Regions from separate parts of the Veillonella nakazawae genome, predicted to be linked through region 2. Evidence: a T-box and tRNA genes for the amino acid it is inferred to sense, from the RefSeq annotation. Region 2 holds a T-box; the other holds one or more tRNA genes.
What was found. The T-box of region 2 lies ahead of cysS (cysteine--tRNA ligase). A T-box ahead of a tRNA ligase gene usually reads a tRNA of that ligase, here a tRNA-Cys.
Positions count from the first base shown of each region.

Region 1 (15,567 bases), 200 kb from region 2:
ATTTGGCGCTTTATGGAGCTAGATGCTAAATTAAAAGAAAAAGGTTGTAAAGACGGTGATGAAGTTGTGATTGGCGATCAACGCTTTACATTCCAAGAGTAGGAGTAATAATGACAGGAAAACAAAAACGGTATTTACGCTCTTTGGCAGCAACAATGCCACCAGTAGTTCAAATTGGTAAAAATGGTTTAGAAAATAGTGTTATTGATAGTGCTCGCGCAGCCTTAATGGCTCGTGAATTAATCAAGGTGAAATTACACAACAATAGCCCTGAAGATAAGACGATTTTCCAAGAGTTAGCCGATATGTTAGGTGCTGAATTAGTCCAAGTCATTGGTTTTAATGGTGTTTTATATAAAGCTAAAAAAGAACCTAAAATTATTTTACCTAAGTAAATCGTCATATTACTAAATTTTATTATAGTGGGAACGTCATAACCTGTTGACCTAGGAGGTTAATCTATGCGCAGTGCTATCATCGACGCAAAAAGAATAGTAGTTAAAGTAGGCAGTAGTACGTTATGTTATGCTAATGGACATTTAAACTTAGAGCGCATAGAAAGATTAGTACGCCAATTATCAGATTTAGCTAATCAAGGTAAAGAGGTTATCCTTGTTTCTTCTGGTGCAACGGGAGCTGGCCTTGCCCCTCTAGGATTTAAAGAAAAACCTAGAGACCTTGTTTTGAAACAAGCTGCTGCAGCAGTAGGACAAGGTATCCTCATCCATATGTATGAGCGTATGTTTCGTGAATATGGTCGTACAGTAGGTCAAATTCTATTAACAAAAGAAGATAGTACAGGCCGTCATAGTTATCTAAACTTGCGCAATACACTACATACGTTATTGCAACTCAATGTTATTCCTATTATCAATGAAAATGACGTAGTTGCTATTGAGGAATTTAAAATTGGTGATAATGATACTTTATCTGCTACTGTTGCAGGCATTGTAGATGCTGATTTGCTTATCATCTTATCCGATATTGAAGGATTATATACAGCTAATCCAGCAACTAATCCTGATGCAACATTGATAGAAGTCGTTTCCGAAATTACTGATGAAACCTATGCTATTGCAGGTGGAGCTGGATCTAATATGGGTACAGGTGGCATGTATACCAAGATAAAGGCAGCCCATATGGCTACAAACTCTGGCGTACCTATGGTAATTACATCCGGTGAAGTGGAGGATTCTGTGCGTCGCGTATGTAAGGGTGAAAATATTGGTACCCTCTTTGAAGCACATGATGCTGGCTTATCAGGAAAACATCACTGGCTTGCCTTTGGTAAACGATTAAAAGGATCAATCACTATTGATGATGGTTGCGCTCGTGCTGTATTAGATAAAGGTGCTAGCATTTTACCAGCTGGTATTATTGATGTAGATGGGGCATTTGGGCCTGGTGATACCATCTCTATTTACCATGATGGTAAAGAAATCGGTCGAGGTCTTATTAACTATGGCATCGAAGATATGAAGGCCATTAAAGGTCATAATACAAATGATATAGCTAAAATTTTAGGTATTAATACAACCTATGATGAAGCAGTACATCGTAATAATCTAGTTTTATTACATTGAGGATATCCTATGAACCAGTATGAAGAAATTTGTAAAGATATGGGTCAAAGAGCTAAAGCGGCATCCTTTGAATTGGCTCAAATTGATCAAGGTACATTAGATTCTGCATTATTGGCAATCGCTGATGCTGTAGAAGCACAAACCGATGAAATTATGGCCGCTAATCAATTAGATCTAGATAAATCTGGCGATTATAATGTACCTCAAACCATGATTGATCGATTAACATTAACACCTAATCGTATTGCTCAAATGGCAGAAGGTGTTCGTCAAGTGGCGACTCTTGAAAGCCCTGTGGGATCTGTTATGGAAACGATTACACGTCCTAATGGCTTGACTATAGAAAAAAGAGCAGTACCTTTTGGTGTTATTGGTATTATTTTTGAAGCGCGCCCCAATGTGACTATCGATGCTGGTGTACTTTGTTTAAAAACTGCAAATGCTACTATATTGCGCGGTGGTAAAGAGGCATTCCATACTAACCAAATTATTGTGTCTATTATGCGCAATACCTTAGAAACACTAGGCATTACGCCAGATGCGATTCAACTCGTGGAGGTTCTAGAGCGAGAGATGGTTGGCGTATTACTGCAACAACGTGAATATATTGATGTTGTTATTCCACGTGGTGGAGCAGGACTCATTCGCCGTGTTGTTAATGAAAGTAGTATTCCTGTAATTGAAACGGGGAGTGGTGTATGTCATACCTTTGTCGATGAATATGCCAATCTAGATATGGCGTTAGAAATTGCTATTAATGCAAAGGTACAGCGTCCATCTGTATGTAACTCTATGGAGACTCTATTAGTACATCAAGCTGTAGCTGCTGAGTTTTTACCTCGTCTTGATGTAGCGTTACAAGAATATGGGGTACGAATTCACGGCGATAATGCTGTAGCTCAATATATGGGTAATACAATTCCTTTAACAGATGATTCTTTCAATACAGAATATAATGATATGGACTTAAATGTACGTATTGTTGATACTCTTGAGGAAGCAATCGATCATGTGAATTTATATTCTACACATCATTCAGAAGCTATAGTAACAGATGAACCAATGCGTGCAAAAGTATTTATGAACTTAGTAGATTGTTCTACAGTGTATCACAATGCATCAACTCGTTTTACTGATGGTTTTGAATTTGGTTTTGGTGCGGAAATTGGTATTAGCACCCAAAAGCTTCATGCTCGCGGACCAATGGGATTACAAGCACTAACATCTTATAAATACTTTGTATTTGGAGAAGGCCAAGTTCGAAAGTGAAGACCGTATATTACTTAATAAGGGCATACTACAGATATATTCAGACTCCAAAAGGTCGATACGAATGGATATCCTATGGAAAGGCATTGCTCTTGTTTATCGTTATCTGTGTCATTGTCATTAAGGGTGTGGCATTATTATGGTAGAGAAACGTCGTATAGGAATCATAGGTGGAACATTTAATCCTATCCATTTAGGGCATCTAATGATTGCTGAGGTTGCTTGTGAAAGCTTTAACCTAGAAAAGGTAATTTTTGTACCTGCCAAGGTTCCGCCTCACAAACAACATGATGTAATAGATAGTCGTCATCGATATGCTATGACGGCAGCAGCCGTATCAGATAATCCTAATTTTGAGATTTCTGATGTAGAGATGCGCCGAGGAGGCCCTTCGTATACAGTTGATACTATTCAACATTTTAAGGTCCTTTATGGACCAAATGTTGAATTTTACTTTATCGCTGGTACTGATACAATTCGTGCATTACCAACGTGGAAGTTTATTGAGGAATTATTAGATGAGGTCCACTTTATTGGCGCTACAAGACCTGATGGATCAAGTGCAATTGACGAAACATTAGCAATTTTAGGCCCTAAAGCACGTGAAAAAATACATCTTATGGAGGTTCCTGAGATGAAATTATCTGCTACGTATTTACGAGAACGTCTACACTCTGGTAAAACAGTTCGATATATGTTGCCAAAATGTGTGGTGGAATATATTGAGGAACACCATATTTATGGGAAGGAATAAAGGATGTTATCATTTGATGAAATACAACTTAGAGTGAGTCAATGGCTGAGCAAGAAACGATTTAAGCATACTCTTGGCGTTGTGGAATCGGCTACTCATTTAGCTAAGCTTTATGGCATTGATGTGGAAAAGGCTAGATTAGCCGCATTACTACATGATTGCGCTAAAGAATTGCCTTTACAGGATATGCAAAATCTTGTGAAAAGTGAATCTTATGATGCTGATCAAGAATTATTAAGTAATGGCAATCTTTTACATGGTTTAGCTGGTATGATTCGAGCAAAAAAAGAGTTTTCTATATCTGATGATGAGGTTTTAGAAGCCATTCGAGTTCATACGACTGGAAAGGTACATATGTCTACGCTAGATAAGGTGATATTTTTAGCAGATTATATTGAGCCTAATCGAGATTTTCCCGGTGTGGATGAGTTGCGTAACGTTTCAGAACTAGATTTAGATAAGGCTGTATTGCTTGGTTTTGATAATACTATTATTCATCTTATTGAGCAAAATTTATCGATTTATCCGTTGACCATTCTTGGTCGTAATGATGTGTTACAATCTTGTAAATAATGGAGTTTATATATGGAAGAACGTGAACGAGCAAGAGCTCGCCGTCGTAGAAGAAGACGTCAACAAAAGTCATCTGTTAAATGGCCTAGATTTATAGTAGCTGTTATTGTAGTACTTGCCCTACTTGGGGGTATAGGCTATGGTTTGTATACTGGGGTATCTTATGTGTATAGAGCTGTTACAGGTACTACTGAGACAACTGATACAGCTGTAGATAATGGAAATAAACAAGATGGTAATACTGTATCTGTAGAACAAAAAGGGTTAGATAAACCATTATACATTCTTGTTGTCGGTACTGATGATAATAATCCTAGTCAAAGTGATAGTCTATTCTTGTTATCCATTAATTTAGATCAAAAAACAATGGATGTTATTGGCATTCCTAGTAATAGTAAAATTGATAATAGAGATCAGACCGATGCAAGTATGCTCAATAGCATCTATGAAAAAGGTGGTATTGATCTAACAAAGGCTGTCATTGAAGATATGTTCCATATTTCTATACCATATTATGTTGTAGTTAATCAAAATGCTTTCAAAAAGACTAACGATGTATTAGGAAATCAACAAATCTATGTAGAACAGACTATGGAACACGTAGATGCAGAGGGAAATAAAGATATTGATTTGCAACGAGGATATCAAACATTAGATAGTGATAAGGCTTTATCCTATTTACGATATTCTGATCCAAAACACGATACATTTACACGTGTACAACGACAAGAAAGATTTTTGAAACTATGGGTAGAAGAAGAGCATAATTCATTCTTCTTAACAAATGCATGGCATATTTGGAGAATTTGGGATCATTATGATAGTAATATTTCTACATTAGATGCTATTAAGCTTGTGTATAATGCTAGCAAAATTAATAAGGAAGAGATTCATTTCTATATTCTTCCTGGTGAAAAAGAGTTAGTTGGCGATATGACATATTGGAAGGTAAATCCAACAGAAGCACAACGATTAGTAGGCATTACGATGGGAAATCTACCAGCCAATGAAATGACACAATTTGTTACAGCTCCAACTAATAGTACAGCCAAGGTTGCACCTGAATCAGAACATAATGGTGGTACTATCACAAAGCCATCAGAACCGGGTGATGAGAGTACTAATAAACGTTAAAAGGGGAATAGTATGAAAAATAAAGAAGAAGTTAAACAAATCGTATTACAATTAGCACAAGCTGCTTTTGATAAAAAAGGCAGAGATATCGAAATTCTCGATTTAGAAGGTGTATCTATGTTAGGGGATTACTTCCTAATTGCTAGTGCAAATAATATTAAGCAATCTCAGAGTATTGCTGATGAAATGGAAGATAAAGCAGCAGAATTGGGCATGACAGTAAATCATAGAGAAGGTTATCGCGAAGGTGAATGGATTTTACTTGATTTTGGCGATATTATTTGTCATGTCTTTGGTGGTGATGAGTTGCGAGAATTCTACGGTTTAGAAGAATTATGGAATGATGCAGTTCGAGTTCCATTTGAAGGAGTATAGTATGGCTACAGAATTGTTGGAAAATACAATTGCCACATTAAAAGTATTGCGTACTAGTGATCAAGGGGCTTTTCTAGATGGTCAAACTGGCAATACAAATGATGATATTTTGCTTCATAAGGATCAACAAACATCTCCTGTTGCCATTGGTGATGAAGTAGAGGTATTTTTATATCGCGATCCAAAGGGGCGTTTGACTGCTTCTATGCGTTTACCAGCGATGAAGGTAGGCCAAATTGGGTATGTTGAGGTAATCAATACTACAAACTTTGGCTGTTTCGTAGAGGTTGGTACTGAGCGTGGTATCTTCATGCCTCACGCAGAGATGCGTGGTCGTCCTCAAGTGGGCGAAAAAGTTTGGGTTCGACTCTATACAGATAAATCTGGTCGTTTTGCAGTATCTATGGATGTTGATGACGAAATGCGTCGCGCATCTAAGGCTGCTACAGATGCTAAAGTAGGACAACTTGTTAAAGGCGCTATCTACAACTTGACTAGTGATGGGGCATTCTTCATCACTCCTGAACGATGGATTGCCTTTTTACATCGTTCTGAGATGACTAGAAAATTAAAAGTAGGAGAAATGGTTGAAGGTCGTGTTACCTTTAAACGTGATGATGGTCGTATCAACGTATCTATGCGTCCTACTAAGGAAAAGGCACTCATTTCTGATGGAGACATTATAATGGAGTACCTTCTTAATCGTGGAGGCAAGATGCCATATAGCGATGAATCTTCTGCGATGTTGATTAAAGATAAATTTAATATCAGTAAAGCTGCCTTTAAGCGTGCTTTAGGGCATTTGATGAAAGAGAAAAAAATTGTTCAAGATGATGGTTGGACATTGTTAACTGAAACAGGACGTCAATGGACACCTCCTGTTGGTAATGAATCACAAGAAGAGGAATAAAGGCGATGAAAATTGTCATTGTAGGTGCTGGTAAGGTTGGCTATTCCTTGGCACAACGCTTGATACAAGATAATCATGATGTATATGTAATTGATCGTTCTCCAGAACGTATACAAAATCTTGAAAATACACTAGATGTTAGCCTTGTTCAAGGAAATGGCAGTGATATACAATTGCTCAACGAAATCGGTATGGATGATGTAGGAATGTTTATTGCTGTTACCGATTCTGATGAAGTAAATATGTTATCTTGTTCTGTAGCTAAAATTACAGGTGTTCCTACAACGATTGCTCGTGTGCGAGATAATACTGTAGCAGAACATATGGATGATGAGATGCGTGCTAAATTAGGGGTCGATTTATTTATCAATCCTGAAATGGTTACGGCTCAAGAGCTTTTACAAATTCTAGAGACTCCATCAGCTATTGATGTAGAAGATTTTGGCCAAGGTTCTGTACGCCTTATGGAATTTAAGATTACAGATGATATTCCATTAATAGGTCAACCTTTAAAAGATATTAAATTCCCTGAAGGTGTTTTACTAGTAGGGGTTTTACGGTATGGTGAAATGATTATTCCCCATGGTGAAAGTATTCTACAAGTTGATGACAGTGTATTCTTCTTAGGCTTAAAAGAGTCTGTTGAAGAAGTAGAAAATCTTTGGTTCCATAATCACAGTACATTTTATAAACGGGCTGTTATCATTGGGGCTGGTCTATTAGGTAGAAATCTAACAGTTCTTTTAGAACAAGCGGGATTCTCTGTTAAGGTCATTGAAAAAGATTTTAACCGCTGTGAAAAACTTGCTAATCTTGTAGATAAGTCTATGGTTATCAATGGAGATGCTACAGACTTTGACCTTTTAGAAGCAGAAGAAATTGCAGATAGTGATGTTATAATTGCTGTTACAGATGATGATAAGCTCAACTTGCTTGTTGCTCTTGTCGGCAAGCATATGGGCATACCAAAGACAGTTGTGCGCGTAGGTCGACCTGAATACATTATGCTTATGGAACAAGTGGGTATTGATGTTGTATTCTCGCCACGTTTATTTACAGCGAGTCAAATTTTACGTTTCGTGCGTAGTGGAGAAGGTGTTTTATCTATTTCGACCTTTGAAGGTGGAAAAGCGGAATCTATAGAGGTTGCCATTACAAGTGAATCACCTGTGGCTGGTAAACAACTAAAAGACATTCGTTTACCAGGGAAGGCGTTAGTTGGTGTAATTTTACGTGGTGATGAAGCCATCGTACCACGTGGTAATACTGAAATCTTAGATGGAGATCACATTGTTCTATTTGCGTTACCTGAATCTGTAAGTAAATTACTTAAATATCTTACCTAGTATGGAGGGACTATGCGCATTCAAATTGTCATGTCCTTAGTGGGGCGATTATTATATATATTTGGGATTTTTACATTAATTCCTTTTATATATGGTATCGTATTTGAAACTGCATATTGGTCGTTTTTGGTTACTACTGGTATTTCATTTGGCTTAGGTGGACTTTTATCCTATTATGGTCATGAAAGTCAAAGCTTTAGTCTTCGTGATGGGTTTTTAGTTGTATCAGCTACATGGATATTAACTATTATCTTAGGTTCCTTACCATTTATTCTTAGTGGTATATTAACCAATGTATTTGATGCTCTATTTGAAGCTACATCAGGGATTACAGCAACTGGTGCTACAATTATTAATAGCGTAGACGATTTACCTAAGACATATGTTTTATGGCGTGGACTAATGCACTGGATTGGTGGGATGGGGATTATTGTCCTTATCTTATCGTTCTTAAAGAACTTAGGTGCAGATGCAGCTCATATGTTTAATGCAGAAGCATCGGTACCAAAACCTGGTGTTGTTATGCCTCGTATTCAATCAATGGCCTCTAAACTTTGGCGTTTATATGTTGCTTTTACCGCCATTTGTTTCGTTATGCTGTGGGCTGGTGGTATAGAGCCTTTTGATGCATTAAATTATGCATTTTCCATTATTGCTACAGGTGGTTTTGCACCTACATCTGCAGGTACATTTATTTATGAACAAAGCAACTATATCTGTTTTGTATTTATATTTTTCATGATACTTGCTGGTGGTAATTTTGCAGTATATTATAATGCACTGCAAAGAGGCATTCGCGTTTTGATTGATGATTTTGAAACACGTATGTATTGGCTAGTTATTTTTATTGGAATTGCTATAATATCAATTTCGATGGCAGTACAATCAAATATTAATGATCCAATTCAAATCTTTAGAGATGTTTCCTTTAATTATGTATCGATTCAAACTGGTAGTGGATTTGCTGTAAGCGATTATGATTTGTGGCCAGCCGCTGCACAGATGATGTTATTTATTTCATCATTTTTTGGTGGTTGTAGTGGTTCTACAACAGGGGGCGTAAAAATTATTCGCCTCATTATTCTAATTAAGAGCAGCATTATTTATTTAAGAAAATCAATTCATCCTGAGATGGTACAAGTCGTGCGCATTAATGGTAAACCGATGCCTACTAAATGGATACAGATGGCACAGCAATTTTTATTTTTATATTTAATGATTTACGTTATATCTGTTTTCCTTATGACTTGTACTGGAATGTCTACTTATGATGCGATGCAAATTATAACAGCTTTTCTTAGTAATGTTGGCATTGGATTTGGTGGTTTTGGGCCTACAGATGCCTTTGGTAGTATGTCTGATGGTGCTAAATGTGTAGCCATGGTAGACATGTTATTAGGTCGTTTGGAATTATTTACAATTCTTGTTATGCTTCATCCTCAATTCTGGGAAGGGTATTTTATAAAAAAACAATCTGCTAAACGGTATCGTATCCTATAGGAGGGCGAATAATATGAATATTATAAAACGCCCTCTAGGGCTTTATAAAGCAAATTGTTATGTATTAATTAAAGATGGAAAATCTCTTATTATTGATCCCGGGTTTCATAGTAAGCATATAATTGAAATGGTAGGAGATTCTGAGCCTTTAGCAGTATTATTAACACATGGTCATTGTGATCATGTATCGGCTCTTGATGAGGTTTGTGAGTATTATAATATTCCTGCTTATTTACATCCTTTGGATCAAGAGTTATTACAACTAATCCGACGTAGACCTAGTGTATATAAAAAGAAGATGTACACGAATTGTAAAGATTTAGTGGCCGGTAAATTAGAAGTAGGGCCTTTTATAATAATGGTACATCATACACCAGGCCATAGTGCTGGCTCAGTTTGTTTGGAGATTGGTGGACATCTTTTTTCTGGAGATACTTTATTCAAACAAAATGTAGGAAATACCGATAACTACAAGAGTAATCCCCGTGATTTAATCATTAGTTTGAAGCATATATTAACATTATCAAAGGATTTAATTGTCGAACCAGGACATAAAGAATCTACAACATTAAAAGATGAAGAAGAATTCATCAAAAATATTGTAGGATAGTGTTGACAAAAGTCCTGATAACCGATATACTAAGCAAGTACTTTGGATACGGCCCCGTGGTGTAGCGGTTAACATGTCGCCCTGTCACGGCGAAGATCGTCAGTTCAAATCTGATCGGGGTCGCCATTCATGCCTCGGTAGCTCAGTTGGTAGAGCAACGGACTGAAAATCCGTGTGTCGACAGTTCGATTCTGTCCTGAGGCACCATGTACATGCGGGAATAGCTCAGCGGTAGAGCACCGCCTTGCCAAGGCGGGGGTCGCGAGTTCGAATCTCGTTTCCCGCTCCAACTTTATATGGCGGCATAGCCAAGCGGTAAGGCAGAGGTCTGCAAAACCTTTATTCCCCAGTTCGATTCTGGGTGCCGCCTCCACAATCGTTACCCATGCCGGGGTGGCGGAACAGGCAGACGCAACGGACTTAAAATCCGTCGGTTGGAAACAACCGTACCGGTTCGATTCCGGTCCTCGGCACCAATTAAGACTAACTTCGGTTAGTCTTTTTTTCTTATTTAAATCTAGATTTTAAATGTGTATAATTTAAAAATATGAAAGTGCGTTTGTTATTAGAATGGCATAGTTTAAATACGATTATCTATGTTTAATAAAGTTATGAATAATAAAGCAAAATTATTAATTAGTGAATGTTTATGTGGCGTATCCTGTCGTTATGATGGAAAAGATAATCTTATAGAACAGTTACCACTGTTAAAGGATACTTTTGATCTAGTAACCGTATGTCCAGAAGTATTAGGTGGGCTTAGCACACCTCGTGATCCTGCGGAACGACAAGGTAAACGTGTATGTACGGCTAATGGAACTGATGTAACCACAGAATTTCATAAAGGAGCTCAAATTGCATTGCATATAGCAATGCAACAGGGATGTAAGCAGGCTCTAATGAAAGCAAAAAGTCCTAGTTGCGGTTATAAGCGTATTTATGATGGTACCTTTAGTAAAACCCTGCGAGAGGGGAACGGATGTACTGTAGAGGCCTTATTAATGAATAATATAGAGGTTTATACGGAAGAAGAAATTGACTTATTAATGGAACAAAAAAAGAGATGAGTTTTTAACTCATCTCTTTTTTCGTGTTAGTGAAACCTAAACTACATTATACTAACATAATAAAATGCATTTATATTACTGAAAATGTTAAGGTTTATTTTCCTGCGTTTACAGGATCATTAGTTAATGGTTGTTCCCCTAGTAAGGTAGTTAGGTTATGTAAATTGAATCGATACTTACCATTACTAAAGTCTCTTGTTACATCATACCGTTGATTAGGTGCGTGCATAAGACCAATCAATGTGTCATATAGTAAATCATTTGTAAAGTATTGATGTTCGTGTTTAGAGAGTTCTTTTGCTGTTTGAGGATACTCAGCACGATATTGAGGTGATAAATATATCCAGAATGGAATATGAGTCATAACAAAGTCAAATGTATCTGGATTATGAGATTTATCCAAGCTTTCACCATGGTCAGAGAAATACACCATGGCTTGTAAGTTTAATTTTTCCTTACCATAAGTATAAATCTGTTGTAATAACCAGTCTGTATATAATTGGCTGTTTGCATATGCTTCTTGGCCATCTGGATATGGACCTTGTTTCCATTTACTAAATTCATGTGGATAACGGTCATTGTAGTAAATATGACTACCCATGATATGAATGACGATGAAGTTATTTTTACTTGGATCAACAGACTGTAATAATGGTAAGAGTGATTCATCATAGCGATCAGAGAAAGCATAGGATTCATGTGACCATTTAGTGGTATCTGCTGTTTTAGCCATTAATGAAATAGCTGTATCATATTCGCCAAATACACCTTGGTTACTAAACCAAGAAGTAGTATATCCTGCTTTTTTAGCAACATCTAAAATATTCGCAGAATCGAGGAATGGTTTATCATCATATTGATTACGTTCAGATAGAGCACGTTCGAGGGTAGGTACTGTTTGTACGTATGATGAATATGCGTTATCAAAGAAAACAAAATCTTTATTATCTGCACGCATAGTACCTTGCCATGGCGTATCATCATAAGGGAAGTTTGGATTATATACCTTCATATAATCACGAGAACTAGATTCACCGATAACTAATATGATAGTACCTGGTGTTTTACTAGCAGAAGTTTCCTTTGTATCCAAATTGAAGGAATCGAATACTAAATGATGGTTATCATTATATTGTTGCATTTGTTTTACATAGTCGCCAGCTGCAATCCAGTTTGCTACAATACATGTTTTCGGGAATAAGAAGAATGGTACGTATACTAAGAATGCTACTATGGATGCAATGAGCAATGTGGAGCGCATAGGTCGTGTAGTATTCAAGTTTACTACCGCTTTCATTCCTAGATTAGACCAGTAGAGTAGATAGGTCCATATTACAAGGCCAATACCAACAGCGATAAGACCAGGAATGCCAGCAGCATTTTTTAAGAAACCAAATGCTTCTTCAGGATTTGTCATGTATACTGCTAGTAAACTAGCTGGCGTTAAACAATGCCATGTAGTTAGATAGTATCCTATTTGTAAGAATGGGATAAGGCTCAATATCATGGTAATAATTGCCATGATTAATGATGTAGTTTTATGGAGACGATTTGTTTGGTTTAGTAAAAATTGAATCCCAGATAAACCCATAAAGATTAATAAGCCAAATAAAAAATCATTAGCAAATTCATAAAAATATAAGGGTTTTACATAGGACCAGTGGAACAGAAGTGGGAATGTAAGGGCCCAAAGAATACCGACTAAGCCATATCCCAAAAATGGTCTATGAAAAACGGTACATCCCATAAAATATTGAAATAAAAAAGTACCTACAATTGTTGGTACTGCTAAAATCGTTATATCTTCAACATCTAGACCTAGTGTAATAGGTTCATAGATGAAAAATAGAGCTATATATAAAGCAATACCAATGATACCAAAGCGAAAGATGGGGTTTCTCCCAATTTGCTTTAAACTAGATGACATAATAAATCCCCTCTTGAAGGAATACACAATAATTTATTTCTATAATATATAATAATTACTATAATAAAGATAGCAGATGACTGTAAAAAAAACAATTATTTGAAAGTACTACTATAAATGCTTTATAATTATATGGTTAAAGTATATTTTCTAAGGATTGGAGTTTATGGGAGATTATAATTACAAGTTGGATGTCTTTGAAGGTCCTTTGGACTTGCTTTTGCATCTTATTGAAAAACATAAAATAGAAATCACCGATATTCCTATCGTTGAAATTACGAGTCAATACTTGGAATATTTAGATAATTGGAATCACTTTGATATTCATTATAGTAGTGAGTTTCTTGTAATGGCTTCTACTTTGTTACAAATTAAATCGCGTATGCTATTACCTAAAGCTGAACCTGAGCCGGAGGATGCTGAAGATCCACGTGATGAATTGGTAGCTAAATTAGTAGAATTTAAAAAAATCAAAGATTTTACAGCTATATTGATGGAACGTACAGCTGTATCCGCCAACATATTTAGTAGACCTGAAGAAACAAGCGTACTTGGGATAGACAATGTATATAGTTTAGAACTTTCCCGATTATATGAGATTTTTTATCAGACTATAAAACGCGCTAAGGAATTACCTGAAGAGGAGCCTATTCGCGAGGTCAAAGTTGAAAAAGACAGTTATAGTTTAGAGGATATGATTTTGTCTTTATCTAGTCGAGTACGACGTGGTGAAAGTTTATATTTTAGAGAGTTATTAATAGCAATTGAAACAAAAAGTGGTATGGTAACAATCTTTATGGCTGTTTTAGAATTGTTGAAGCAACAAGTTATGGAAATGCGCTATGAAGAGGATGATATTATATTCACTGCAGCCTTAGAAGGTACCGTATAGAAAGGGGGCTATATGAGCTTACCAACAATGCATTTAGAGGCCGTGTTATTCTCATCGGCAAAACCTATATCAATAGAAATGCTTGAAGAAGTATTTGAACTTTCAAAAGAGGAAGTACAAGATTATATAGATACATTACAACGGGAACTAGAAGAGAAAAATCGCGGCATCCGTTTGAGAGTATCTGGAGCAGGTATTGAGTTAGTTAGTGCCATGGAAAGTGCTGACTATGTAGGGCATATCCGTAAGAGAGAAGATAAATTATCTAATGCAGCGATGGAAACATTAGCTGTCATAGCCTATAAACAACCTATAACTAAAGCTGAAATTGAAGAAATCCGCGGTGTAAATAGTGATAAGATTATTAAACAATTACTCACTCGATCTCTTATTGCGGAACTAGGTCATAAAGATACTGTAGGAAGACCTATTCTTTACGGAACAACTGACGAGTTTTTAAGAAGTGCTGGCGTAGAATCTATTGAGGCTTTACATCAAGAAGTTTCAGAAACAGAAGGATAATATGGAACGATTACAAAAATTTATTGCTAGTTGTGGTGTAGCATCACGACGCAAGGCAGAAGAATTGATTACAGAAGGAAAAGTTCAGGTTAATGGTCGTAGAATCACTGAATTAGGTGTGAAAATTGATCCTCAAAAGGATAAAGTTAAGGTTAATGGTCAATTATTAGCCCAAGAGAAACCAGTTTATTACTTGTTAAATAAACCAAAGGGGGTTATTACATCTGTGTCTGACCCTCAAGGTCGTGAAACTGTTATAGATTATATTAAAAATGAATCAAAACGAATCTATCCAATAGGTCGCCTTGACTTATATACAGAAGGGTTATTGTTGTTGACTAATGATGGTGAGTTGGCTCAAAACTTAACTCATCCGTCTAAGGGCGTAGAAAAAACATATGAGGTGCGTATTAAGGGCCGTGTTCGTGATGAAGATTTACAGGTTATTGCCAATGGTGTAGCACTGGAAGATGGTATAACAGCTCCTGCAACAATTGTAGATCTCGGTTTTGATGATCATAATGGTGTTCATGAAGTAGAAATTACAATCCATGAAGGTCGTAATCGCCAAGTTCGTCGTATGTTTGAACACTTTGGGTACCGTATTCATAACTTAAAACGAATTGCCTATGCTGGGCTTACCTTAGGTGGTGTTAAACGTGGTGGTTCTCGTCAGCTTACAATTCGTGAAGTAAAAGCTCTAAAAGCGTTAGGAGCAGGTAAGGAATGAAACAAATTGTAGTCATTGGCGGTGGTGCAGCAGGTCTTATGGCAGCTGTTATAGCTGGTCGTGAAGGGGCACGTGTCATCTTACTAGAAAAAATGAATATGGTTGGTAAGAAGATGGGCATTACAGGTAAAGGTCGCTGTAATATTACAAATAGTGCAGATATGGCCGAGTTCATTAAAAATACGCCTGGTAATGGTAAGTTCCTATATGGCGCTTATGAACGCTTTAGTAATGAAGACTTGCTTGAATTATTACATAGTTGGGGCTTAAAAACTAAGGTTGAACGAGGGGGACGTGTATTCCCAGAATCTGATTCTGCTTTAGAAGTACGCAATATATTCATGAAAATCCTTAAAAAGTATAAAGTACAAGTTC
Region 1 is NZ_AP022321.1:1,119,871-1,135,437, reverse strand. Features, by position in the region: gene obgE (GTPase ObgE) at 1-102, shown strand, start outside; gene yhbY (ribosome assembly RNA-binding protein YhbY) at 111-395, shown strand; gene proB (glutamate 5-kinase) at 462-1,583, shown strand; gene VEIT17_RS05125 (glutamate-5-semialdehyde dehydrogenase) at 1,593-2,852, shown strand; gene nadD (nicotinate-nucleotide adenylyltransferase) at 2,992-3,606, shown strand; gene yqeK (bis(5'-nucleosyl)-tetraphosphatase (symmetrical) YqeK) at 3,610-4,179, shown strand; gene VEIT17_RS05110 (LCP family protein) at 4,192-5,313, shown strand; gene rsfS (ribosome silencing factor) at 5,326-5,688, shown strand; gene VEIT17_RS05100 (CvfB family protein) at 5,690-6,598, shown strand; gene trkA (Trk system potassium transporter TrkA) at 6,604-7,944, shown strand; gene VEIT17_RS05090 (TrkH family potassium uptake protein) at 7,957-9,444, shown strand; gene VEIT17_RS05085 (MBL fold metallo-hydrolase) at 9,458-10,054, shown strand; tRNA gene VEIT17_RS05080 (tRNA-Asp) at 10,105-10,180, shown strand; tRNA gene VEIT17_RS05075 (tRNA-Phe) at 10,186-10,261, shown strand; tRNA gene VEIT17_RS05070 (tRNA-Gly) at 10,269-10,343, shown strand; tRNA gene VEIT17_RS05065 (tRNA-Cys) at 10,353-10,427, shown strand; tRNA gene VEIT17_RS05060 (tRNA-Leu) at 10,442-10,530, shown strand; gene VEIT17_RS05055 (2-thiouracil desulfurase family protein) at 10,666-11,121, shown strand; gene VEIT17_RS05050 (phosphoethanolamine transferase) at 11,216-13,048, opposite strand; gene VEIT17_RS05045 (segregation and condensation protein A) at 13,215-13,940, shown strand; gene scpB (SMC-Scp complex subunit ScpB) at 13,953-14,462, shown strand; gene VEIT17_RS05035 (pseudouridine synthase) at 14,464-15,192, shown strand; gene VEIT17_RS05030 (BaiN/RdsA family NAD(P)/FAD-dependent oxidoreductase) at 15,189-15,567, shown strand, end outside.
Region 1: it encodes a tRNA-Cys, which carries the amino acid that the T-box ahead of cysS (cysteine--tRNA ligase) is inferred to sense. The anticodon was not compared.

Region 2 (15,567 bases):
TTTAAAGGTGCATGTTTTTGTCTAGTAGCCGACTTAATAGCCGTAATAATCTGTCTAGTTATACAAAGCTCCGCAAAAGCTCTAAAGGACGCCAATTTATCATGTTTAAAATCCCGCGTAGCCTTATAAAGACCAATCATCCCTTCTTGAATGATGTCTTCACGATCTGCACCTACTAAAAAGTAAGAACGCGCCTTTGCACGAACAAAGTTTTTATATTTATTAACAATATAATCGATTGCAAACTCATTTTGCTCTTCTTGAGCTATGACCACAACTTGCTCATCGGTCATTTCTTTGAAATTGTAATCGGACTTGCCTGTATGAATTGTGTTCATATGCTCCTCCTTACAATTGAGCAGAAAAACCAATATATTCATTATACTGGAACTATATGTGATTTTCAACTATCAATGGCCACGCCTTAATTTCTCTAGCTTTTCAGCTACTTCAGGAGATAATAACCCTCCTAATTCATTACGTCGCAAGCTAAATTGATCTCGTCTATGTTCATGAGCATATTGTAATCGTTCCTCTTCCTTAGCTATACGAATCATATTTTGTAATTCTCGAGCTGGAATGCGTAAGCCTCCAGATCCAAGAATTTGATTTTGTTCAGCTCCATCAGAGGTCACAACATATACATTGGTGTATTTACCTTTTCGCAAAAACACCTCTCGCTCAATAAAGGAATCCGCCGTTTCCCCGTCCTCAGTATACACTTCGAGGAAGCCGCTCGTAATAGCCTCTACAGAACCACCAGATTTTGTATATTTACCATCAAACACAAGGATAACTTCATAACCCTTGAATTTTCCGTAATTCAACAATCTATCTCGAAGCTCCATACGGGCATGTTCTAATGATTCATGAGCGAGTTTCTTTAGATGAGTCCAGGCGAATATCACATTATATCCGTCTACAATTAAAATATCTTTTAGCATAATTATTTCGCTTGGCGCTGACGCACAGCTTCATACATAAGAACAGCAGCAGCCACAGATGCATTCAAAGAATTTAAATTTCCATACATAGGAATGGTAACGAGGAAATCACATGCGTCTTTCACAACGCGACTAATGCCCTTACCTTCGTTACCAATGACGATAACAGTAGGGATTGTCATATCTGCCTCGTATAAAGTGCGATCCCCTTCCATATGAGCGCCCATAACCCAAAAGCCTTGTTTTTGAAGTTGTTTGATGGTTTGAGCTACATTTCCAACCTGCACTAGAGGAATTTGTTCAATAGCACCGGCTGATGTTTTAGCAACTGTCGCATTAATAGGTGCATTATGTCGCTTAGGAATGAGAACAGCCGTAGCCCCCACACATTCAGCAGTACGAATGATAGCCCCCATGTTATGAGGATCCTCAACGCCATCTGTCAAAATAAGCAAAGGTACTTCATGATTCGTCTCTTGTAGCACTTCACCTAGTTCTTTAAATTGAACGGCAGAAACAAGAGCTATAACACCTTGATGTGGTACCTCTAAATCATATTTATTCATTTGTTTGATAGGCGTTGGACGTACTTCAATACCTTGAGATTTAGCAAGACCAACAATATCAGCTAGACCAGTTTTAACCTTATCTTCACTGACCATAATGCGTTGAATAGAACGACCGCTTCTAAGGGCTTCTTTAACTGCATTGCGACCTACAATATAATTATCCATACTACATACCTCGTAGAGTTATTGAAAAGGCTTGCTTCATAACATCTTGTAATCGCTCATCTTGACGCGTTTCATAAAGAAATCCCAGTACGGCTTCAAAAGCGGTACTACTGCGATATTCTTGAACCGAACTGCTTTTCGGTACATTTACATTACTATTTCTAGCACGTCGTGCAATAGCTTGTTCTTGTTCTGTAAAAGTATCCTCTATTTCTAGCAATACCTTCGCTTGTGACTTAGCACAAATAAACTCAGTAACAATTGTGTGCAACACTTGCACCTTCGTTATATTCATTTGTACCACTCGTTCACGCACATACATGGAGTATACGGCATCACCAATATAGGCAAGCATAACCGCATCTGTACTAAGGCATTCCTCTATAGTTCTTTTACGCAAACGAAGCGGCTCTTGTTCAAGAGCCGTCAACTTTTTTATCGCTTCATTCTTTAAGAATTGAAATTGTTTAAACTTCACGTTTTTTCCACCGTGCACCTTGAGGAGAATCCTCAATAGTAATACCGATTTCAGCCAAACGATCGCGGATACAATCAGCTAGTGCCCATTGTTTTTGATCACGACACGCTTGACGTACAGACAAGATAACCTGCATTAGTTCTTCATATTCAGCAGCATTGGCACCTGTGTTGCCTTCCCATGCTTTTTCAAGAATACCAATAACCTCTGTCATGAACTTGAAGATACGCTTAACCTCAGCAATTGCTTCTTGGCAAACAACGCCTTCACGGGCTGTCACAGCTTGGTAATAGATGTTGATTTCTTTAGCAAGACCAAACATACTAGATGTAGCTAAAGCAGTATTGAAATCATCACTCATTGCTGCTTCGAATTCTTCTTCATACTCTTTAGCTTTTTCTAATAAATGTTGAGCCTCATCACAAGGACCTGGTTCACATTTTTCAAGGTACAATAGATTTTCAATAGCAGTGCTTAAACGTTCTAAGGATTTATTTGCTTCTTCTAAACGTTCATCAGAGAAATCTAATGGACTGCGATAATGTGTGCTCAACAAGAAGTAGCGCAATGCGTCTGGACTATATTGTTCTAAAATATCTTTTACCAAGAAAAAGTTATTCAAGGATTTAGACATTTTTTCAGAATTAATAGTGATGAAACCATTGTGTAACCAATAGCGTACAGATGGATGTTGACCAGAGCAGCCTTCAGATTGAGCAATTTCATTTTCGTGATGTGGGAAGATCAAATCACTACCACCACCATGGAAGTCAAATTCTGTACCTAAGTACTTTTGGCTCATAGCAGAACATTCAATATGCCAACCTGGACGGCCATTACCCCAAGGGCTTTCCCAATATGGTTCACCTGGTTTTGCAGATTTCCATAATGCAAAGTCCATAGGATTTTTCTTACGACCATCAACTTCGATACGAGCACCAGCTTCCATATCATCTAATGTACGACCAGATAACTCACCATAATGTTCAAATTTATCAACGCTATAATATACATCACCATCGAGTTCATAAGCATAGCCTTTTTCAATCAATGTAGAGATCATAGCAATAATATCTTCGATATGTGTAGAAACACGTGGATAAATATCAGCACGTTGTACACCAAGGGCATCCATTACTTCAAAATAGCTGTCGATATAACGATTTGCAATAGTATCCCAAGATACGCCTTCACCATTGGATGTATTGATGATTTTGTCATCCACATCAGTAAAGTTTTGTACATATGTTACTTTATATCCTACATGTTTCATATAGCGACGAATTACGTCCCAAGTTACAAATGGACGTGCATTGCCAATGTGAGGATGGTTATATGGTGTAACACCACATACGTACATTTTTGCTTCACCTGGTGTTACAGGGTTGAACACCTCTTTTTGGCGCGTCATAGTATTATAAACTGTAATTTCTCTCATCGTTACCGATGCCTCCATCTTCGTAAAATAAAAAAGACCCCTCATCTCATACAGAGACGATGGTCCGCGGTTCCACTCTGTTAGGTACCAATGTAGTACCCACTCATCGCATAACGGCGCGTCACCGGACAAACCTACCTATAATCGGAATGTCAGCTCGTGAATGCATTTCGTCCACCTATCCTTGAACCCTCCCACCATCGGTTCTCGCTAAAAAGTTAGTTGTAGAGTACTTCTTTCAGTCTTAGCTGTTACTATTAAATCTATATTCAGATATATAAATATTGTATCAATTATCCTATAGAATGTCAATGAAAACAAGAAAACCCTCATCTTTCAATATATCCAAATAATGTATTAAACATGCATATTTCGGATATAAATTTGAAAGATGAGGATGAGGAATTAACTATTAAGCATTTTCCAATTTTTCTTGATCATCATGTTTACGGCAAATACCTGCAAAGATAGAGCCTGTAAAGTTATGAATGATGGAGAACACTGCACCTGCTACAGCAGCTTGAGGTGTGAAGTGTTTAAGTGCTAAGGATACGGATAATGCGGAGTTTTGCATTGCTACTTCGATTTGCATTGCACGACGAGAAGAAACATCGATGCTTAACGCTTTACATACAAAGTACGTTACTACATAACCACTCACATTTTGTACTAAGCACGCTACGAAAATGATGAAACCAGTTTCAGCAATTTGTTTTTGGTTCACCGCAGTAACAGCAGCCAAGATTAACAATACTGCAATAGCCGCAATTGTAGGGCATACAGATTTAACAGGTTCGATCTTAGAGCCAATGAAGTAATTCAATACGATACCTAAGATGATTGGTACCAATACGATTTTTACGATAGAAATAAACATCGGCATGAATTGAATTTCAATAGAAGATGTGGCACCTGCATACAATACAACGAATAAAGGTGTTAATACTGGAGCCAATAATGTAGAAACAGTCGTTGCAGATACGGATAACGGAACGTTACCATTTGCAAGGAATGTCATAACATTAGAAGCAGTACCACCAGGACATGCACCTAACAAGATGAATCCGATACCAATTTCTGGTGGGAAATTGAAGATTAAGGCTACCAAGAAACCTGCTAATGGCATCCATAAAAATTGGATAACAGATACGAGGATAACTTTCATCGGTTGCTTAAATACATCAAGGAACACTTGAGCTGTTAATGTTAACCCCATGGCAAACATTACAAATTGTAGCATGTACGCAATGTACGGCGTCATCCAAGAAAATACGGTTGGTAATAAATACGCTAACACTGCCATCAATAGCACTATCCATGAAAGATAACTATTGAATAAGTGGTTAAGAGAACGAATAATACTCATAAAAGCACTCACTTTCATAATAAATAAAAATAAAAGACGCCGATTATTATAGCATTTCTATTGAATAATCTCAATATACATAAAAAAGCTCTCATAACCATAGCTATGAGAGCTTTTAAATTAACTTATATTACTATTTTGTTAAAGCACTTACATTATCTAAACGATGTAAGCATTTTTCTTTGCCAAGCAATGTAACAATATTATTCAAATCTGGACCATGCATTTGACCAGTTAAAGCTACGCGGATTGGCATGAATACGAATTTACCTTTCAAAGCAGTTTCTTTCATTACTGCTTTAATTGTTGCTTTTACAACGTCAGGCGTAATTTCATCAAGTTCCGCCAATGCACTGCGGAATGCGCCGAGAACTGTTGGTGCTGTTTCTTCATTCAATACAGCACGCAATTCCTCTTCGTGACCTTCTTCAAGGAATACAGTTTCACCCATGAACATGCCTACATGATCTTTAATTTGAGCACCATAGCTAATATGGTCGCGGAATGTAGAGCATAACAATGTCAACCAATCAATATCCGCTTGATTCAAGCTATCTGGAGCCAAACCAACCTCTTTCAAATGAGGCAAGCAAAGATGGAATAGCTCTTCATCGCTTAAGTTTTTCATGTAGTGGAAGTTGATATGGTTCAATTTATCAATATCGAATACAGCAGGGTTTTTAGCTACGCGATCCATGGAGAAGGCTTGAATCAATTCATCTTGTGTGAAAAATTCTTCTTCTCCTTCTGGAGCCCAACCAAGAAGCGCCAGGAAGTTTACAAGTGCTTCTGGCAAATAGCCCAATTGTTTGTATTGTTCAACAGATGTAGCACCATGGCGTTTGGACATTTTTTTGTAATCTTTACCAAGAATCAAGGAAATGTGACCAAACTTAGGTACTTCCCAGCCTAGTGCTTCATAAATAGCCATTTGACGTGGAGTATTAGATAAATGTTCTTCTGCACGAATAACGTGAGTAATATCCATCATATGGTCATCCATTACTACCGCAAAGTTATATACAGGAATACCATCAGATTTTACGATTACAAAGTCACCTACACCATTGGATTCAAAGGATACATGACCACGTACCATATCATCGAAAGCATATGTTTTATTCAAAGGAACGCGCAAGCGAATGGTTGGTTTACGACCTTCTGCAATATATTTAGCCTTTGTTTCTTCATCTAAATGTTGGCAATGGCCATTATATTTAGGTGTTTCACCACGATCCATTTGTTCTTGGCGAACAGCATCTAATTCTTCAGGTGTGCAATAGCATTCATATGCTTTGCCTTCGTCCAACAAACGTTGTGTTACTTCTTTATATAAGTCAAGACGTTCTGTTTGACGGTAAGGACCATTATCGCCACCTACATCAATGCCTTCATCCCAGTTCATGCCAAGCCATTGCAAGGAAGCTTTGATATTTTCTTCACTTTCACGGGTAGAACGAGCCAAATCTGTATCTTCAATACGCAATACAAATGTGCCTTTTTCTTTACGTGCTAACAACCAGTTAAACAAAGCAGAACGAGCGCCACCAATGTGGAATGGACCCGTAGGGCTTGGAGCAAAACGAACTTTCATGGAACTCATGATTATACCTCTCCTTCATATACAGAAATGACAGCTTGTGCAGCAATGCCTTCACGGCGCCCGATGGCACCTAGCATTTCATTTGTTGTCGCTTTAATACTAATACGTTCTAATGGTATTTCTAAAACAGATTGTAAGTTAGACTTCATCGTGTCGATGTGTGGTTTTAACTTAGGTGTCTCTGAAATAACCATAATATCTATATTATAGGCTTGTAACCCACGTTCTTTCAATAAGGAATTAACCTTTTCTAGTAAAAGCATGCTAGAAATCCCTTTATACTGGTCATCTTCAGGCGGGAAATAATAGCCAATATCTCGTAGCCCTGCAGCACCTAACATAGCATCCATCAATGCATGAATGAGAACATCCGCATCGGAATGACCATCAGGGCCGAGTTCAGATTCGATATGAACACCGCCAAGAATACATGGGCGACCTGCTTTTAATTGATGAATATCATAACCAAATCCAACGCGCATACGTGTATCCTCAATTCCTAAATATCGCTTAGCTACTGCAATATCATTTGGTGTTGTCACTTTAATATTACAATAATCCCCTTCAACTATATGTACAGGCTTACCTACATACTCAACTAGTGATACATCATCAGTACCAAGATACTTGGTTTCATATGCCGCTTGATGAGCCTCTACAAATAATTCTTTTTGAAAGCCTTGTGGCGTTTGAATTTGGTATAGCTCACTACGCTGTAATGTTTCTAAAACATTATGGTCTGTATCAACTCGTTTAATGGTATCCGTAGCTGGAACACCTACCGTAGCAGCACCATAGGTATTAGCCGCGTCAGCAACATTATTAAACATTTCTGTAGAAGCTAATGGTCGCGCTCCATCATGAACAAGGACAATATTGGTATTCTCTGATACAGCCTGTAAGCCACATGCTACAGAGTCTTGACGCTCTTTTCCACCAAGTACTATCTGAACGGGAACAGTCAAATCCAACTCTTGTAAATGTTTTGTCATATATTCTTGTTCGCCTTCGGCTACAACAAGAATAATCTCTTTCAAGCCATCAACATTCGCTACATTTTGCAATGTACGCTGAATGATAGAGAATCGTCCCAAAGGGATAAATATCTTATTTTCTTTGTACCCCATGCGACGCCCTGCTCCAGCGGCGAGAACAATACAACTAATTACCTTGTCCATTTTGTCCTCCATCTACACGAGCAAAGATCATGCGACCTGCACTAGTTTGTAATATGGATGTAACCATTACCTCTACAGTTTGGCCCACATAAGGTTTACCATCTTCAACAACAATCATGGTACCATCATCGAGATAAGCAACACCTTGGTGTACTTCCTTGCCTTCTTTCATAATTTGCACGCGAATCCATTCGCCTGCAATGAGGGCTGGTTTTAGTACATTCGCTAATTCATTCAGATTAAGCACCTCAATGCCTTGCACTCGAGCCACTTTATTTAAGTTGAAGTCATTAGTCATCAACTTCCACTGCTTATCCAATGCAAGACGCATTAATTTAGAATCTACTTCTGTAAGATCATCATAGTCGTCTTCTACCACTTCAATGGCTACCTTATTGGCATCTTGCATCTCTTTCAAAATATCGAGACCACGGCGACCACGATTGCGCTTTGTAGAATCTGCAGAGTCAGAAATAATTTGTAACTCATTCAATACAAAGAGGGGAACCATGAGAGGGCCTTCAATAAAACCTGTATTACATAGTTCCTTAATACGTCCATCAATAATAACAGATGTATCTAATAATTTTGGCGTACTAGAAGCTTTATCAGATTTATGAGTAGAGAACATTTTAAAACGACTTGTTTTTTTACTTCCATCTCCGCCCCATTGTTGTACATAATTATTGTACATTTCAGGACCTTTACGAGCCATAATCTTAAGGCCACTATATCCAAAGATAGCACTCAATATAATAGGAATATAAGGTCCTATGATAGGTACTTGATTGAATGCAACACCAATTAAATTTGCAATAATAAGACCGAATAATAAACCGATGGTGCCTGCAATCAATTCTTGATTTGGAATATGAGTGAGAATACGTTCTAATCGTTTAGCAATCACTAAACCTTGTTTTAAAATGAATGAAGAAATTAAATAACCAATAATAACGCCTATTAAAGTACCAAGAATTAATACTGAAATACGTGCAATGGTCAATGACATATCCCCAAAGGACTCAAATTGAGAGACCAAATATGGGTCGATAATAGGTGCTAAGCTATCCATTCCTACATAGGCCGCTGTGCCCACAAGAATGGCTATTACATAGCGCAATATCCGATAAATCATCAAATCACCTCCTAATTAAAAAAATACCAGTTGCATTGCCTCTTGAATAGATTTAACGCCTCTAATCTTGATAGAACTATCATTATCCTTGATTTGCTTATAATTGCCTTCAGGAATAATAAACTTTTTAAAGCCTAATTTCTTTGCTTCATTAATACGCTGCTCAATACGTGGAATACTACGAACATTACCAGTCAGTCCTACTTCACCTAAAATGACCATATCTGTAGGAACAATGCGATTTTTTAGATTAGATACGATAGCAACAGCCATAGATAAATCACATGCTGGCTCATTAACCTTGAGACCACCAATAACGTTAACATACACATCTTTATTGCCCAATGTAAAGCCACAGCGTTTTTCTAGTACTGCTAACAATACAATTAGACGATTTAAATCATAACCTATGGCAGTACGTCGCGGCATGCCAAAAGCAGTTGTAACAACAAGGCTTTGTACCTCTACAAGAATAGGACGAACCCCTTCAAGATAAATCATAACGGCACTGCCGCTTTCCTCATCAGATCGTTCTGCCAATAAAGAAGCTGATGGATTAGATAACTCTTGTAAGCCTTCCTCAACCATGGCAAAGATACCTGTTTCAGATGTAGATCCAAAACGATTCTTAATAGAGCGCAAAATACGGAATTGGTAAGACCGTTCGCCTTCAAAGTAAAGCACTACATCCACCATATGTTCTAACATACGAGGACCCGCAATATTGCCTTCCTTGGTAACATGTCCAATGATTACCGTTGGAATATTTCGTTCTTTACAGAAGCGAAGAAGGCGCGAAGTACATTCTCGCACTTGGCTAACACTACCTGGAGCAGCATCGATATCTCCGGTATACATGGTTTGAATGGAGTCGATAACTAACAAAGAAGGCGTCATTGCATCAGCTTGCTCTAAGATATGATCTAAATCTGTATCAGCAATAACTTGTAGTCGCTCACTATTGATATGAAGTCGTTCTGCCCGAAGCTTAAGCTGTAATTGAGATTCTTCTCCAGATGCATATAGTACAGTACCTACCGTATCAGCCACCTTTTGGGATACTTGAAGAAGTAGTGTAGACTTGCCTATACCAGGATCACCACCTAAGAGCATAAGAGCCCCAGGAACAATCCCTCCACCTAATACGCGGTCGATTTCACCAAAGGTAGTAGATACACGAGCGATAGATGAAATTTCAATATCTGGTAAAGCTGTTGGTTTTGTTGTTTGGTTTCCTACACCTCGTGAAGGTGTGCGGCTATGTTTAGTTTCTTTAATAATCTCTTCAACTAATGTATTCCATTCGCCACATTGTGGACAACGTCCCATCCATTTAGATGACTCAGCCCCACAATTCTGACAGAAGAATACTGATTTTGCTTTTGCCATAATACCTCAAAACTTTTATATAAGATAAAAAAGGTCATGAATGATAACCATTCATGACCTTTTATGCATAATTTTACTACATGGTTAACTATCACTATTTTATAGTATACCATTTAAGCCATATAATTTATATGAAAGGTAGTCATTAACTATTAATTTTGTATTTATATTAAATCGTTACAACAATATCATTATCCTTTGCATCTGCTTTAATAGTTTTTCCTGCTATCGCCTCTCCTTTCAAAATAAGATCGGATACAGGGTCCTCAATTAGGCGTTGAATAGCGCGTTTCAAAGGCCGAGCACCCATAGTAAAATCGGAACCTTCTCTAACGAGCAATTTCATAGCCTCAGGTGTAATTTCTAAATGTAAATCACATTCTTCAAGACGCTTTGTTACATCACTCATTAAAATTGTTACAATTTTTGTTAAGTCCTCTTCAGTTAATGGATGGAACACAATCATCTCATCAATACGATTTAAGAACTCTGGCCTGAAATGACGTTTTACAGCATCCAGAACAGATTTCTTAGCCTCTTTAAAATCTTTGGTTTTAGAATCATTAGTATGAGATTCTGCTTTTTTCGGTGCTAAGAAACCTAATTCTGTAGAGTTCTTATGTAATGCTTTAGCACCTAAGTTACTAGTCATGATGATAACCGTATTTCTAAAGTCTACGGTTCTCCCTTGACTATCTGTAAGTCGGCCATCATCAAGAACTTGTAATAGGATATTAAAGAAATCTGCATGAGCCTTTTCTACTTCGTCAAGTAAAATAACGCTATATGGTTTACGTCGAACTGCATCAGTCAATTGGCCTCCCTCTTCATAGCCTACATATCCTGGAGGGGCCCCAACTAAACGGGAAACAGTATGTTTTTCCATATATTCAGACATATCAAGTCGAATCATAGCAGATTCATCGCCGAACAAGGAGGATGCAAGTGCTCTTGCTAGCTCAGTTTTACCAACCCCTGTTGGTCCAAGGAATAAGAAGGAACCAATTGGACGTTTTGGATCCTTTAATCCAGCCCTTGCACGGCGCACAGCTTTTGCTACAGCTGTAACAGCATCATCTTGACCGATGACGCGTTTATGTAACTCATCTTCTAAATGAAGCAAGGTTTCTGATTCTTCTTCTGCGATTTTTGCAACTGGAATACCAGTCCATTGAGCTACTACGGCAGCAATATCATCTTCTGTAACTATTAATTTTTGATCACTTTCTTCTTTAGCTACAGATTTTTTATCATCAATTTCTTTAACTAGAACTTGCTCTTCATCACGAAGTTTAGCTGCCTTTTCAAAATCTTGTGATGTGACAGCCGCTTCTTTTTCCTTCTTAACCGTATTGAGTCTGTCCTCTAAAGCTTTAACATCTGGTGCCGCCGAAAATACCTTCATACGGACCTTAGATGCAGCCTCATCAACCACATCGATAGCTTTATCCGGCAAAAATCGATCTGTAATATATCTACTAGATAAAGTAACAGCAGCTTTTAATGCTTCATCTGTAATTTTAGCCTTATGGAAAGCCTCATAACGATCTCGTAAGCCTCTCAAGATTTCAAGAGCATCCTCTTCATTAGGTTCCCCTACTTGAACAGGTTGGAAACGACGCTCTAAGGCAGCATCTTTTTCAATATGCTTTTTATATTCATCAAGTGTCGTAGCGCCAATAACTTGGAATTCACCGCGTGCCAAAACTGGTTTCAAGATATTTGCCGCATCCATAGCGCCTTCAGTGGCACCTGCTCCAACTAATGTGTGAATTTCATCAATGAAGATAATCATATCGTCATGTTGTTGAACTTCATCAATCGCTTTTTTTAAACGCTCTTCAAATTCGCCACGGTATTTTGCACCAGCTAACATAGAGCTAATGCTAAGGGAAATAATGCGTTTATTACGCAAAATTTCTGGCACATTACCGTTGACGATACGTTGCGCCAAGCCTTCAGCAATGGCCGTCTTACCTACACCAGGTTCACCAATGAGAACGGGATTATTTTTAGTTCTACGGCTAAGTATTTGAATAACTCGTTGAATTTCTGTATCACGACCAATAACAGGATCAATTTTACCTTGTTTTGCGGACTCATTTAAGTCCGTACCAAAATCAGTTAATTCACCTAAGTCGCCATTGTTATTCGCTCCTTCTTGACCACTATGATCACCATTAGTACTAGAGCCAAGAATATGACGAATCGCTTCAACTATATCGTCGGTACGAATATTCATAGCCCGTAAAATCCCAACTGCAACACCACCGCCGTCGCTGAGTAAACCAAGTAGAATATGCTCAGTACCAACGTAATTATGATTCATGCGATTAGCTACTTGAACAGCTAACTCAAGTACATTCTTAACACGTGGCGTCATATATATAGATGTTGCTTTTTTATTACCGCGGCCCACTTGCTCTTCTACAGCTTCAAAAATATCTTCTGTAACAATACCAAGCTCTTCTAAGGCCTTAGCAGCAACACCATTTTTAACCTTTGTCAGGCCGATGAGTACATGTTCAGTGCCTACATAGTCATGTCCCAACTCCAATGCGGCTTCTTGAGCAAAGGAAAGAACACGCTGTGCATCATCTGTAAATCGTTGCATCATACTATCACCTCATCTATCTATGTAAATTGTAATTATTTCTCTTCAAATATATGTAAACAATGGTAGGCTATACCATTGGAATAGCTGTTAATGTGAAAGCTTTAGACGGATTACCTTTGCCCGATAGCTATCACGCTCGATATCTGTTAGATTATCATTTCCTGCATACTTTGAAAGGAAATTAGGTCTAGTTATAGCAATCAACTCATTAAAGGAATCCTTACCCCATTGAGGTAAAATATTTAAGTCAACGCCTAACTGGATATCACTAAGCTTTGTTAAGGCCTCTTTACCATTTACACGGCGTGCATTCTGTAGGACTCCATAGGAGCGCCATAACACATCTTCTAAGCCTTCTTTATCATTATGTAATAATAACTGACGAGATTTTCGCTCTTCTGCAATAATCCCTTCTACAATCTTTGTTAATTGTTCTATTGTATCTTCTTCACTAGTACCCATGGTACGTTGGTTAGAAATTTGATATATATTTCCTAATGCTTCTGAACCTTCACCATATAATCCACGCACAGAGTAGCCCAACTGAATGATACTACGAATAAGGCGTGTAATTTTTCCAGATATAGTCAAGGCTGGTAAATGTAACATTACAGATGCTCGTAAACCTGTACCGACATTAGTTGGACAAGCCGTTAAATAACCAAATCGTTCATCAAAGGCATATGGATATTTTCCTTCAATAGCCTTATCGATTTTTAATATACGTTCATAAGCTACTTCTAATCTCAATCCAGAAACCATAGATTGAATTCGCAAATGATCTTCTTCATTTACCATAATCACAATTGATGCATCGTCAGAAACCACTAAGTTGCGGTACGGTAGTTTTTCCTCTAAAGCAGGGCTCATCAAATGTTTTTCAACCAATATGGCCCGTTCACGCTCACTTAATTGCTCAAGATTGATATTGGAGTATTGATGTCCATCTGCTTCTTTTAAAGGTTGAAGTAAGCCTCTGGAAATAGTATTTACTTTTTCTAACGATGACATATCATTACGATTTGTAAATAATATCCCGTCAAAGTTTCTAGCCAGACGAATGCGACTAGAAATCACAATATGATCCGTTGCGTCCGTATCGAGTTGTAGCCATGAACTTAAAGGAGAGTCTAATATAGTATCTAACATAATAAGAACCTCCTATTCTTTATTGCCACCAATGATGGCTTCTAATTCTTTTATTTTATCTCTTAAGATAGCTGCATCTTCAAATTTCTCTGCTTGAATTGCCATCTCTAATTGATTACGCAATTGTTTAACTTCATACTTAGCTTTAAACACATTATTACCATGACTAGGAACTGACCCTTCATATTCAGAACTACCTTGCAAACGTTGTAATAACGGTTTTATTTCACTAGCAAAGGTTTCATAGCATCTATCACAACCAAACTTGCCTACCCGATTAAACTCATCATAAGTAATACCACATTGAGGACACCGTTTAGATTGATGAGATTTTAATAAATTATCAGGATAGACCATATTTTTAAAGAAATCATTGGTAAAAAAGCTATCATCCCACATATCATTCATAAAGGAACTATAGGGAGATAATTTTCCCTCTTGTTGTAGTGCTGTAGCACAAGTATTGCACAAATGTTGTTCCGTTTTCTGATTATTTACAATATTTGTCATATGGATAGTAGCTTCATTTTTATGGCAATGATCACATATCACTGATCATCACTCCTTCCGTAGTGTATCCACCATTGTTGCGTATAGCTCACGAATTGCATTATTTCGATGTTCAATATCAGTATTTTCAATCAATATAGCAAAAGAATTATGCATCAATTGAGCCTCACGACGAGTAATTTTTTCTGCTTGTATTAATTGAAATAATGATTGGTCTACATCTTTTATATCAATTAAACGATCTACTGTATTTTGACCTTCATAAATACGATAGGTTGTTACAGCTGGTAGAGAATCAGAACTTTCTGGATTTAATTTTGTGATTCGAATATATCCACCTAATCCACGTCTTGATTCAACATCAAACCCACGCTCATTGGAAAATCGCGTACTTAAAACATAACTAATTTGCGAAGGTGCACAATCTAACTCATCAGCTAATTCGTTACGCTTTAAAATTAATTTCTCTTGTTCTTCACGCATACGATCCAATATAAACTTTTCTATTTTATCAGCTATCATACTCATAAAAAACACCTCTTTAACATTTTATTTAATATATATTTTGACTATTTGCTTTTTACATATTTCTATTATATTTGACTTTTTGACTTTAGTCAATATAAAGGTCAAATTTCTATACTATACATTTGACCTTTTAATACATCCCCCTATAATTGGACTTAATCTTAAATTATGGGTATAATAAATAAGATATATTTTTATGAAAGAAGGTGTTGTTATGGCAGAAGCATTAGGACAAGAACTGTTAATTGATTTATATTCCTGCGATGAAGATGCAATCTCATCCGCTACAGCTGTACAAGAAAGTGTAGCAACCGCATTTGATTTAGCTGACCTTGATGTTGATGAAATCAGTTGTCAAGTTATGGACGAGGAGATCGCCCTCCTATCTGTTGCACCAGGCTTTCACTTTACATTGCACACGTATCCTGCTCTAGGTTATGTGGCTGTTGATTTGTATTCTTTTGAGCAATCCTTACCGCTCACATTAATTATGAAAGC
Region 2 is NZ_AP022321.1:923,283-938,849, reverse strand. Features, by position in the region: gene sigH (RNA polymerase sporulation sigma factor SigH) at 1-338, opposite strand, end outside; gene VEIT17_RS04160 (NYN domain-containing protein) at 411-944, opposite strand; gene rlmB (23S rRNA (guanosine(2251)-2'-O)-methyltransferase RlmB) at 947-1,678, opposite strand; gene VEIT17_RS04150 (Mini-ribonuclease 3) at 1,680-2,156, opposite strand; gene cysS (cysteine--tRNA ligase) at 2,146-3,594, opposite strand; T-box leader at 3,644-3,849, opposite strand; gene VEIT17_RS04140 (bile acid:sodium symporter family protein) at 4,007-4,960, opposite strand; gene gltX (glutamate--tRNA ligase) at 5,094-6,563, opposite strand; gene ispD (2-C-methyl-D-erythritol 4-phosphate cytidylyltransferase) at 6,566-7,741, opposite strand; gene VEIT17_RS04125 (PIN/TRAM domain-containing protein) at 7,725-8,876, opposite strand; gene radA (DNA repair protein RadA) at 8,892-10,265, opposite strand; gene VEIT17_RS04115 (ATP-dependent Clp protease ATP-binding subunit) at 10,435-12,882, opposite strand; gene VEIT17_RS04110 (protein arginine kinase) at 12,970-14,031, opposite strand; gene VEIT17_RS04105 (UvrB/UvrC motif-containing protein) at 14,044-14,541, opposite strand; gene VEIT17_RS04100 (CtsR family transcriptional regulator) at 14,590-15,069, opposite strand; gene VEIT17_RS04095 (S-adenosylmethionine decarboxylase family protein) at 15,284-15,567, shown strand, end outside.